Regions from separate parts of the Photobacterium sp. S4TG1 genome, predicted to be linked through region 1. Evidence: predicted binding sites of a transcription regulator. Region 1 holds the regulator's gene; the other holds the start of a gene.
The links. Region 1 encodes CRP, which controls carbon source genes, mostly activating them, when cyclic AMP is high. Its sites were predicted from a motif close to TGTGANNNNNNTCACA; they were not measured.

Region 1 (5,815 bases):
AACGGTTGGGCTTGATGTGCCTTTCTATAATTACCATTTAAGTACAGTGACCCATGCTTCGCGTCAATTAGGCGTCCATAACACCGTTAAGGTGTTAACTTTGGGAAGCCAATATACAGGTGAGACTGAGCTGTGTAGCTTATTTTTATTACCAGAATGGCGTCAAGGTATTAACGGCCGCTTGTTATCGAAATCACGTTTTTTGTTGATGGCTGATCATCGGCAGCGATTTGCCGAGGTGGCCTTTGCTGAAATGCGCGGCGTCTCGGATGAGCTGGGTAACTCTCCTTTTTGGCAATGGCTTAAAGAGCATTTCTTTTCGATTGATTTTACTTATGCTGATTATCTAACGGGTATTGGCCGCAAAGGTTTTATTGCCGATTTAATGCCTAAATTGCCCATTTACGTCAACTTGCTAAGTAAAGAAGCGCAAGCTGTGATTGGACAGGTGCATGAAAACACTCGCCCTGCATTACAGCTATTAGAGCAAGAAGGATTTTGTTGTCGTGGTTATGTCGATATTTTTGATGCCGGCCCTAGTGTTGAATGTGACGTTCGTAATATTGAAACTGTGCGCCATTCGCAGCGGTATCAAGTGGATATTGGCGAACATAGTAGCCATCAACATTACCTTATTTCAAATGGGCAATTAGCGGGCTTTCGAGCCGTAGCTGCCGCTATTGCCATTAATGCACAAGGACAAGCACTGATGACGGTTGAGGTTGCTGCTGCACTAAATGTTGGAATGGGTGATGAGGTAAGATTAATAGCTCAACCATAAAAGGAGAGACGAATGAGTATATGGATAAATAATCATTGGTTAACGGGTGACGGTGAGCAATTTCAATCCTGTAATCCTTACAACGGCGATGTAGTTTGGCAGGGTAATGCGGCGAGTGAAGAGCAGGTTGAGAATGCGGTTGCTGTGGCAAATACAGCGTTTTTAAGTTGGCGTAACACGGCCTTTAGTGAGCGCTTAGCCGTTATTGAACGCTTTGCTCAATTACTGCATAAGCATCAATCTCAATTGGCACAGATTATTGCGTCAGAAACAGGTAAGCCACTGTGGGAAAGTACTACTGAAGTTGCAGCTATGATTGCTAAGGTCGAGTTATCAACCCAAGCTTATCATGAACGAACGGGCACTCGTCAGCGTCAACAGGCCGATACAACGATGATTGTGCGCCATCGCCCGTTGGGCGTAATGGCAGTCTTTGGGCCATATAACTTTCCCGCACATTTACCGAATGGCCATATTATTCCAGCGCTATTAGCGGGTAATACCGTGGTATTTAAGCCCTCAGAGCTGACGCCTAATACCGCTCAGCGAATGTGTGAGTTGTGGCAGCAAGCCGGTATTACTGATGGTGTTCTAAATTTAGTGCAAGGTGGGCGTGCAACAGGAGCCGCATTATCGATGGCAACAGGAGTCGCAGGCGTATTATTTACAGGAAGTGCATACACCGGACATTTACTGCACCAACAATTTGCAGGGCAGCCGCAAACCATGTTGGCCTTGGAGATGGGAGGCAATAATCCATTGGTAGTAGGTCAAGAGTATGGCGACATTGAGGCGGCAGTATATGCCATTATTCAATCCGCTTTTTTAAGTGCAGGGCAGCGTTGTACGTGTGCTCGGCGGTTATATATCGCTACTGGAAAAGCTGGCGATGCAATATTAGCGCGGTTAGTTGTTGTTGCTTCACAATTGCAGGTCGGTGATCCATTAGCAATACCGGCACCGTTTATGGGACCATTAATTTCTTCCGTTGCAGCGGATCAAATTATGGCACATCAGCAGCAATTATTTGCCGCTGGTGGAATTGCTTTATTAACGGCAACCCGTGGGCACGGTGCAATTGTAACACCGGCGATTATCGATGTTAGTGCGATCAGTGAGCTTGCAGATGAAGAATATTTTGGGCCGTTATTGCAGGTCTGTCGTTATACTGATTTTACTCAAGCGGTGGTAAGTGCTAATCAAACGCGCTATGGCTTAGCTGCAGGATTAATTTCAACCGATGAGCAGCAATGGCAGTATTTTATTGATCATATTCGTGCAGGGATTGTAAATCGAAATCGACCATTAACGGGGGCGAGTGGCGATGCGCCTTTTGGTGGCCCAGGTGCTTCAGGTAACTTGCGTCCAAGTGCTTATTATGCAGCGGATTATTGTGCCTATCCAATGGCATCAGTTGAAGGGGAACAATTACAATTACCGTCCCAATTAGCGCCAGGAGTGAGCTTGAACTAAGGTTTAGTAAGTAATAATGCTTTCAATAAGCAGGCTGATTATGGAATCTATAACACAACTTTTTGATGGTTTATGGCACGATTATAGTCAACGATTATGCCCCTCCGCGGTACAGATACAGCAGTTGTTAACTGAGGACACGACGTTACTCAATGATCATATTGCATTGCGCAGTTTTGGAATACCTAAGTGTGGATTAGCAGTGCTTGCTGCGCCATTTATTGCTTTAGGATACCAACCGCAGGCAAAATATCATTTTAGTGCTAAAAAACTGTATGCCGAATCATTTATCCATGCCAATCCTTTATTACCAAAGGTCTTTATTAGCGAATTACAACTAGCTGGGTGCTCCGCTGAATTGCAGCGTGCAATACGGGCATTGCTTGATCAGGTGGGTGATGATTATTTTCATCAGTCTGATTTTGTTTATAGAGGGCGTCCGTGGCAACTTGATTTTGCAACCTACCAGTTCTTAGCCGCAGAAAGTGAATATGCGGCATGGGTTGCGGCCCATGGTTTTGGTGCGAATCATTTTACGGTCAATATTAATCAGTTAGAGCAGTTTGCTAACCTTGAAGAGGTCAATCATTTATTGCGTCATAATCAATTTGTCATTAATCAAGCAGGTGGTGAGATAAAAGGCAATGCCGAGGTTATGTTAGAGCAATCAGCAACTATGGCTGACAAGGTTGGAGTCAGCTTTCGTGATGGCATTCATAATATCCCAGGTGGTTTTTATGAATTTGCTAAACGCTATCCTCAAGCGAATGGCGAATTATATGAAGGGTTTGTTGTTGATTCTGCAAATAAAATATTTGAAAGTACGGATCGCTAGTATATTTCGATGTGCCGTTGTATTTGCCGTAAAGACCGTCGATAGGCAAATTAACATAATACAGTGCTTAGCATATAAGCACTGTCATAAGGCTAGTTATCTAATGGTGAAGCCCAAACACCTGATTCATCTGCAGGGCAGCGACGTAACCCTGTTTGTTGTTCGAGATAACAGCGGCTATCACTAAACCCTGTCATTTCAATCGTCGTGGGTTGAGTGGTTAATACGCCAGGTACCGTGGTGAAACTATTCGCAGAAAAGCGTTCAATATCCATATTGGCCATCATTGATTTAATATCCGTTTGTGAGCAAAATGTAACACAAATGGGTGTTATTACAAATTAAATTTTAACAGTAATACTGACGCTGCCAATGATTGTTTTATGGAGGTAATTTTGGAAATGCAGAGAAAAAAAAAACCGCAGGTATAAGCTGCGGTTTCATCGGTGATCACGGTATCGCTATAATAATTAGCGTGTGCCGTAAACCACAATAGTTTTACCATGAGCAGAAATAAGATTTTGCTCTTCTAGCATTTTAAGAATACGGCCGACTGTTTCACGAGAACAACCTACGATCTGACCAATTTCTTGACGAGTGATCTTAATTTGCATGCCATCAGGGTGTGTCATTGCATCCGGTTGTTTTGCAAGATTCAATAATGTCTGTGCAATACGACCTGTAACATCAAGGAATGCAAGATCACCAACTTTTTGACTTGTCACTTGTAGACGACATGCCATTTGAGCAGATAAACGCATTAGAATATCTGGGTTAACTTGAATTAATTGACGGAATTTTTTAAATGAAATTTCTGCAACTTCACAAGGGCTTTTTGCGCGAACCCAAGCTGTACGTTCTTGGTCTTCTTCGAACAAGCCGAGTTCACCAATAAAGTCGCCCTGGTTTAGGTAAGAAAGAATCATTTCCTTACCTTCTTCATCCTTGATTAATACAGCAACAGAACCCTTCACGATGTAGTACAAAGTTTCTGCTTTTTCACCTGCGTGAATTAACGTGCTCTTTGATGGATATTTGTGAATGTGACAATGGGAAAGAAACCACTCTAAAGTTGGATCTGTTTGCGGTTTACCTGGAACCATATTACTAACTTCCTCTGCATATGTTGCCCAACAATATGTTCTGTAAAGATAACTCGACAAAACTGTGTGTTGGCAGGGTTTATTCACTCAGCTGATGGGCTGCGAGCTAACTTAAACTGGTTTAGAGTGTATCCTTTTTTTGGGGCTTTTTCTTGATATTGATCTCGATGACCCGCTCATTTATGAGAGATAAGTGTGCACATGATCACATCGTTGTGACTTAGTTACCAAAAGCGCTGTTTCAAAGTGGTTTTACTCTCTAATTCTAGCAATAGAAATATGCAACACAATTAGCATTAGGCGAAATAAATAACGTTTACATCGATGGAATTATCAACAAAAATAAGCTCAACTTTTAAATAATATAGCTAAAGGATATAAAAATGCAGTCACGTGTGAAATGGGTAGAAAACATGACTTTTGTTGGCCAATCAGCTTCAGGTCACAGTGTTGTTTTAGATGGTAACGGTGGTGAAAAAGCCCCAAGCCCAATGGAGTTGGTACTGATGGCTACGGGAGGTTGTAGTTCTGTGGATGTCGTTAGTGGTTTACAGGATTTACAGCAGCAGATCACGGCTTGTGAAGTAAATCTTTCTGCTGAGCGTCGTGAGCAAGCACCACGAATTTTCACTCATGCAAACTTACACTTTATTGTTACTGGTCATGATTTAAGTAGTGAGTTAGTGAGCAAAGTGGTGGCTGACTCGCTTGAAAAATACTGTTCAGTTTGTTTAATGCTGGGGCAGGGTGTTGAAATGAGTCACAGCTATGAAATTGTTGTGGCATAGTTCGCCCACGATGACGGTTGCTGATATTAGTAACCGTTTATTAATATCGCTGGTTGTAGTGTTTACTCATGCTATTTTCCCATTTTCAATAAGTTGTTCAAGCAACGGTCGCATAATCAGCTCCATCGCAAAACTCATTTTTCCCCCAGGAACGACAAGAGTGTTGTGACGTGACATAAAGGAACCTTGAATCATCGCTAGGAGATGTGGAAAGTCAACATTCTTTAAGCCTCGAAAACGGATCACAACAAAGCTTTCATCTAAACTTGGAATACCTTTGGCACTAACGGGATTGGATGTATCAACGGTTGGAACACGCTGAAAATTAATATGGGTGCGAGAAAATTGGGGAGTGATGTAATTAAGATAGTCATCCATTGAGCGCACAATTGATTCCATCACAGCTTCTCTTGAATGACCGCGATCTCGAGTATCTCGAATAATCTTTTGAATCCACTCTAGGTTAACAATAGGCACCATACCAATCAGTAAATCAACATGCTGAGCAACATTAGTTTCGCCATCAACCACACCGCCATGTAATCCTTCATAAAATAGCACATCAGTATTTTCAGCGAGCTGTTGCCAAGGGGTGAAAGTACCAGGCATTTGATTGTAAGGTACTGCTTCATCAAAAGTATGTAAGTAGCGGCGAAACTTACCACTGCCGTCATGAGCATATTGCTCGAAAAAGTAGGCTAATTGTTCAAAATCATTGGCTTCAGCGCCGAAATAGCTGATATGACGACCTTGCTCTTTAGCTTTACGAATTTCACAATCCATTTCAGGGCGAGTGAAGCGATGAAAACTATCACCTTCTAGCCATGCAGCGTTG
Region 2 (5,815 bases), on a different contig from region 1:
CACTTAAGTGCGCGTTCTTCCTTAGCGATTTAGCAACGAAGAACAAAGCCGCTGTTGCGGGTTACCTTGGCCTAGTGTTCATTGCTATTCCAGGTTCAATCCTAGCGTTTACAGCGTAATCGCGACGCTAAACATTACAACAGTTAAATAAAAAGCCCCGCATAAGCAATTGTGCGGGGCTTTTTGTTATCTCTAATTTACCATCAATAAATTATGCTCATCGAGCTAGATAATCGTATTGTTATACTGAAAATGGATATTGAATTGGCGCATGATGCTCATAACCCACCACTTCAAAATCATCTAAGGTTACCCATGTTTCTAAATCTTCTAACGAAGTGATCTTAGAGTTAATAATTAATTGTGGTGATGCAAATGGTGTACGGGTTAGTTGCTCATCGCGCATTAATGGTAATTGATCTTCATAAATATGAGCATTAATGATTTTATGGTAAGCCTGACCCGGTTTTTTACCGGTGATTTGAGCCATTAACGCCAGTAACGTAAACACTTGAACTTGATTAAAATTAAGCCCTAACGGCACATCACAAGAACGTTGAGCACTGGTGAGATACAACGTATCCCCTAACAATGAAAACGTGTGAGTATGCATACATGGGCGCAAACACCCCATATCAAACTCACCTGGATTATAAAACGTCAGAATTTCACCACGATCATCAATGCCCTTGGTTAGATCATCAACAATTTTCTTGAGTTGATCGATAACTGTACCATCGGCCTTTTGCCAACGACGACCTTGAACGCCATAGACTCGTCCCATATCATCTTCACCTTTACGGTGCGGGTTATCGAGCCATGCTTGGTTATCATTGGCATTGGCATTCCACGTATTACAACCAATAGCACGAAATTGTGCCGCGTTATCATAACCGCGTAAGTAACCTAGCAATTCAGCAATGGCGGCTTTCCAAAAACTTTTACGGGTAGTAATTAGTGGAAACTGATTATTAGCAACATCATAGGTTAAATCAGCATTAATCACTGTCAGGCAACGTTTGCCAGTTCGTTCATTTCCAATCCACACACCGTCATCAACGATCCGCTGACACAACGCCAAGTACTGTTTCATTTGTCCTACCCGTTAAATTAATGACGCCTAGCAAAAGCTAGGCGTCTAAAAGTCGTTACTCTTAATTCTATCAGAAGATAACAAAATTAAATCTAGCCGATATCAACTCAAGAACATTTTAATACTGATAATAAGCAGCAATATCGCAAACAGCTTTTTAAGCGTTGCTGTTGGTAAACGCGTCACCAATGCCGCACCATAGCGAGTGGTAATCATTGAAGTGGCGGCAATCCCTACTAATGCAGGTAAATATACATAGCCCAGGCTATATGCCGGTAAATTAGCACTACCGACACCAGCAAAAATAAAACCAATCATGCCTGAAATGGCAATCAGGAACCCAACCAGAGAAGCCGAACCAATAGCCCGTCGCATTTCAATGCCAAAATAGCTTAAATATGGCACAGTTAATGACCCGCCACCAATACCTGCTAAACTGGATAATAAGCCAATCACACCACCGCCAATCGCTGATGCCAGCGGACTCGGAAGTGGTCGAGAATGGGTAACTCGCAACGATAACATCATTTGTAGAGCAAGCAGCAATACGATCACTGCAAACACTTTTGGCAAATACTGCGCAGGCACTAATTCCGCCACCACACTGCCGCCAAGACCACCAATAATAATGCCAGGCGCCAACACTTTAACCACTGAAAAATCAACATTTCCCAATCTAAAGTGATTGCGGGCAGAAGCCATTGATGTCATCACAATGCTCGCTAATGAGGTTGCTAACGCAATATGCATTAACATTGCAGGTTCAATACCTATTTTAGGCAATAGCCATACCAATGCCGGTACCACTAGCAAGCCACCGCCAATGCCCAATAATCCAGCTAACACCCCCACCACGGAGCCTAAGATTAAACACATCAAAAACAGCCACATCACGCTTTCATGCATCATAATCACCCACACATTTTTTCACACTACACCACCGTTATTTATTACCCGCACGAATAAAACCACCTAGGTGATATTGTTCAATAAATGCTGTCGTTAATTGACGAACATCATCAGCAACATCAACTTGTAGCGCCTGAGTTGCTAATGATGTCATATCTGAACCATTAATATGCCGTAAAATATATTTAATTTTCGCAACATTACGCGCATTCATACTCAACGAACGATATCCCATACCAACTAACAACACCGCTCCAACAGGATCGCCCGCCAACTCACCACAGACACACACAGGTAATTGATACCGTTTAGCGCTATCGACAATATGTTTTAAGGCATGTAAAACTGCGGGGTGAAGCGCATCATAGACACTCGCTACCCGCGCATTATTACGATCAACGGCCAATAAATATTGGGTTAAATCATTACTCCCCACTGAGATAAAATCGACCCGTCCAACTAAAGCATGCAATTGATATAACATCGACGGCACTTCAATCATGATACCTATTCGAGGCTTATGCAGCTGTTGTCCTGCCGCTAATGCCGTTTGAGCGACATCGGTATATGCTCGTTCAATTATGGCTTTAGCATCATCGAGTTCATTTATCCCCGAAATCATCGGCAATAAAATATCTAAATTAGTCAGCCCAATACTTGCTCGCAGCATGGCACGTACTTGAATCATAAATATTTCAGGGTGATCAAGCGTAAACCGAATGCCACGCCAGCCAAGAAACGGGTTATCTTCTTCAATGGATAAATAAGGTAATGGTTTATCACCACCAATATCTAATGTTCGCATAACCACAGGTTGGTCGGGATAAGTGTGCAAAATAGCGCGATACTGGTTAATTTGTTCTTCTTCAGAGGGAAAGCTACGCTGCAATAAAAATGGGACTTCAGTGCGGTATAAACCGACGCCATCAATACCTTTGTTTAATGCTAAATGCGAGTCTGCACTTAATCCGGCATTAATATGTACCATGATCCGCTGCTGATCTTTGGTTACTGCATGTTGTTGTTGATCGCATTCAACGATCTTTTCAAGTTCATCATCTTCGCGTAATAAACGGCGATACTCAGCCAACACATGCCGATTAGGATTAACCAGTAAATCGCCACGATAGCCATCAACGACCACCAGATTGCTATGTACTGTTTGAGGCGTAAAATCGACCCCCATAATGGTCGGAATACCCAAGGCTCGCGATAAAATAGCGGCGTGAGAGTTAGCCGCGCCTTCTTGAGCAACCACTGCTGCCAATTTTCCAGCAGGTACGGTAGCTAACATTGCTGCTGTTAATTCACGGGTTAATAATACAATGGGTTCATTCCACTGCTGCTCATTAGGCTTGTCATCACATAAAAAATATAATAGCCGCTGCCCTAACTCTCGAATATCACGCGCTCGCTCTTTAAGGTAAAGATCTTTCATGTTGGCAAAGCGGTTAGAATAAGTCTCAACGACTTGTCTCACCGCCCATTCAGCTTGATCTCCCCCTTCGATATGACGCTTGAGATCCTTACGTAACAAAGGATCATTGAGAAGGTGACTAAACAAGTCAAAAATGGCGAGGGTTTCTTTCTGTAAATCGCTATCAAACCGCTTTCGTAACCGCCTAAATTCTTTACCGGCAGAATCTATCGCAATAGTTAAGCGTTCTTGTTCTGCATGACAATCTAAACACGATGCTGGTGCCACATGCTCTAACAATGGTTGTGTGTCATCCCACCATGCTTTGGCAATCGCGACACCACTTGATGCAGCCGATCCGGTTAGATGAAGTCGATGCCCTTTTTCAAACCACATACCTTGTGCTTTAGCGTGCGCTAAAATTCCCGCCAACTGAGCAGCGAGCGTGACTAAAAAAGATTCTTCACTTTCAGTAAATTCACGTTGCTCGCGCTGCTGAACAACAATAACACCGAGAACTTGGCGTTGATGAATAATGGGAGTACCAAAAAAGGATCGAAAAGATTCCTCTCCGATCCCTGGTAAATGCTTAAAGCGGGGATGTACTCGAGCATCAGCGACATTTAATGGTTCAGCTCGTTGGCCCACTAATCCTACTAACCCTTGATCAAAGCGCAAGCTAATACGCCGTCGAGATTTATTCAGTCCCTGTGTCGCCATCAGGGTATAAACCTGACGCTGATGATCAGCAATGTACACCGAACAACAATCGGTTTTCATTACCAAAGTAGTATTTGAGACTAATTGATCTAATGCATCAATCAATGTGTGAGCGCTGACAACCTTGTCAACAATTTCTCTTAGCTGTGTCAGCATAACGAGCCTTTAATTGTTCCCTGTGAGCCAATAACCTCTACTTACTAATTGCGTTTGTTTTTAATGCGCTTAAATTTACGTTCTTTCCATTCTTTAAATGGCATAGCAACAGCTGCAAACTCCTTTAATGCTCGACGATATACATCACGCTTAAAAGAGACAACTTGCCTTACTGGGTACCAATAACTTACCCAACGCCAACCATCAAACTCAGGTGTTACACCACGCTGCATATTGACCTTGGACTCATCGCATTCCAAACTCAGCAAAAACCACTTTTGCTTTTGACCGATACAAACAGGTTTTGAATCCCACCGTACAAGACGCTTCGGTAATTTATAACGTAACCAGTGTCGGCTTGACGCAATAATCCTGACATCTTTTTTGGTTAACCCTACTTCTTCATACAATTCACGATACATAGCCTGTTCAGGGGTTTCACCTTCATCAATGCCACCTTGCGGAAATTGCCAAGAATGTTGTCCATATCGTCGAGCCCAAAATACCTGGCCATGGCCATTGCAGATAACGATCCCTACATTAGGGCGGTATCCATCGCCATCAATCACTGGACGACCTCAAGTATAAATATCTATTAATAGTGATTTTTTCATAGTAGACGTGATCGGTAAACAAACATTCATCAATATCGCCGAGTTTTACACAATAAAAACCATATTCTGGATAACTTTGCACACTGATTACTTTACAGACAGTCAAATGAGACATATCCCACATTTATTCACTCTTTCTGTGGATAGATTTGTGCAGAAACCTAAAAAAAGCCGTTTTAAGTAATAAATAGCACCTTAACAACATATAATAACAAACAGAATAATGATTTTTTTTAGCTTTAAAAACATAAAGATAAATAAAAAACTACTCTATAATAAAATAAAATAAAGACAACTTTCACATCACCAAAAAACGATCGGTTAAATATCAACCAATAATGACGTTACTCACAATTCCCCCCCTATCACTGTGAACAACACCGCATCATAATGGTTATTTTTGCAACTTATCACTGTATAGATACTCAGTTATACTACAATGAAATATTTTCAAAAAAAAAGCTGTGGATATCTTTTTATTTTAATCTTCGTGTTAAATAACATCGACCTGTCGCTGATAATAAAACCATCAGACCCTGCTATAACATCTATTTAGCGGTCATGATCAACCTTAACCCCAATTGAGATCTAATGATCAACACCGATCCTCCCCCACCACCCCATACGAATATGATAGTATTAATTGCGGTAAAAAATTGAATATAACTGACTATCACGACACTTTATGAATATAAAAATCATGCGTTCAACGCCAAAAACAGAAGCTGAATTACTCAATCGAGCCCAACAATTGGCAGGTATGACTCTCGGCGAATTAGCAGCAATCGCGGGTATTATTCCTCCGCCGAATCTTAAGCGCGATAAAGGTTGGGTTGGTCAATTATTAGAGTGGCACCTCGGTGCAACCGCTGGCAGCAAACCGGTTCCCGATTTTATGGAGCTTGG

Region 2: rppH (RNA pyrophosphohydrolase) is a predicted target of CRP. The motif match lies at 5,017-5,032, and genes of this name have one in related genera.

Annotation. Positions count from the first base shown of each region.
Region 1 covers NZ_JAYXUH010000008.1:141,791-147,605, forward strand. The annotation lists gene astA (arginine N-succinyltransferase) at 1-781, shown strand, start outside; gene astD (succinylglutamate-semialdehyde dehydrogenase) at 794-2,254, shown strand; gene VXS03_RS11670 (DUF1338 domain-containing protein) at 2,295-3,089, shown strand; gene VXS03_RS11675 (hypothetical protein) at 3,182-3,376, opposite strand; gene crp (cAMP-activated global transcriptional regulator CRP) at 3,560-4,192, opposite strand; gene VXS03_RS11685 (OsmC family protein) at 4,576-4,980, shown strand; gene VXS03_RS11690 (phosphoribulokinase) at 5,047-5,815, opposite strand, start outside.
Region 2 covers NZ_JAYXUH010000007.1:76,727-82,541, reverse strand. The annotation lists gene VXS03_RS10585 (Na/Pi symporter) at 1-119, shown strand, start outside; gene VXS03_RS10580 (thymidylate synthase) at 242-1,093, opposite strand; gene VXS03_RS10575 (sulfite exporter TauE/SafE family protein) at 1,196-1,999, opposite strand; gene ptsP (phosphoenolpyruvate--protein phosphotransferase) at 2,037-4,295, opposite strand; gene rppH (RNA pyrophosphohydrolase) at 4,340-4,864, opposite strand; gene mutH (DNA mismatch repair endonuclease MutH) at 5,610-5,815, shown strand, end outside.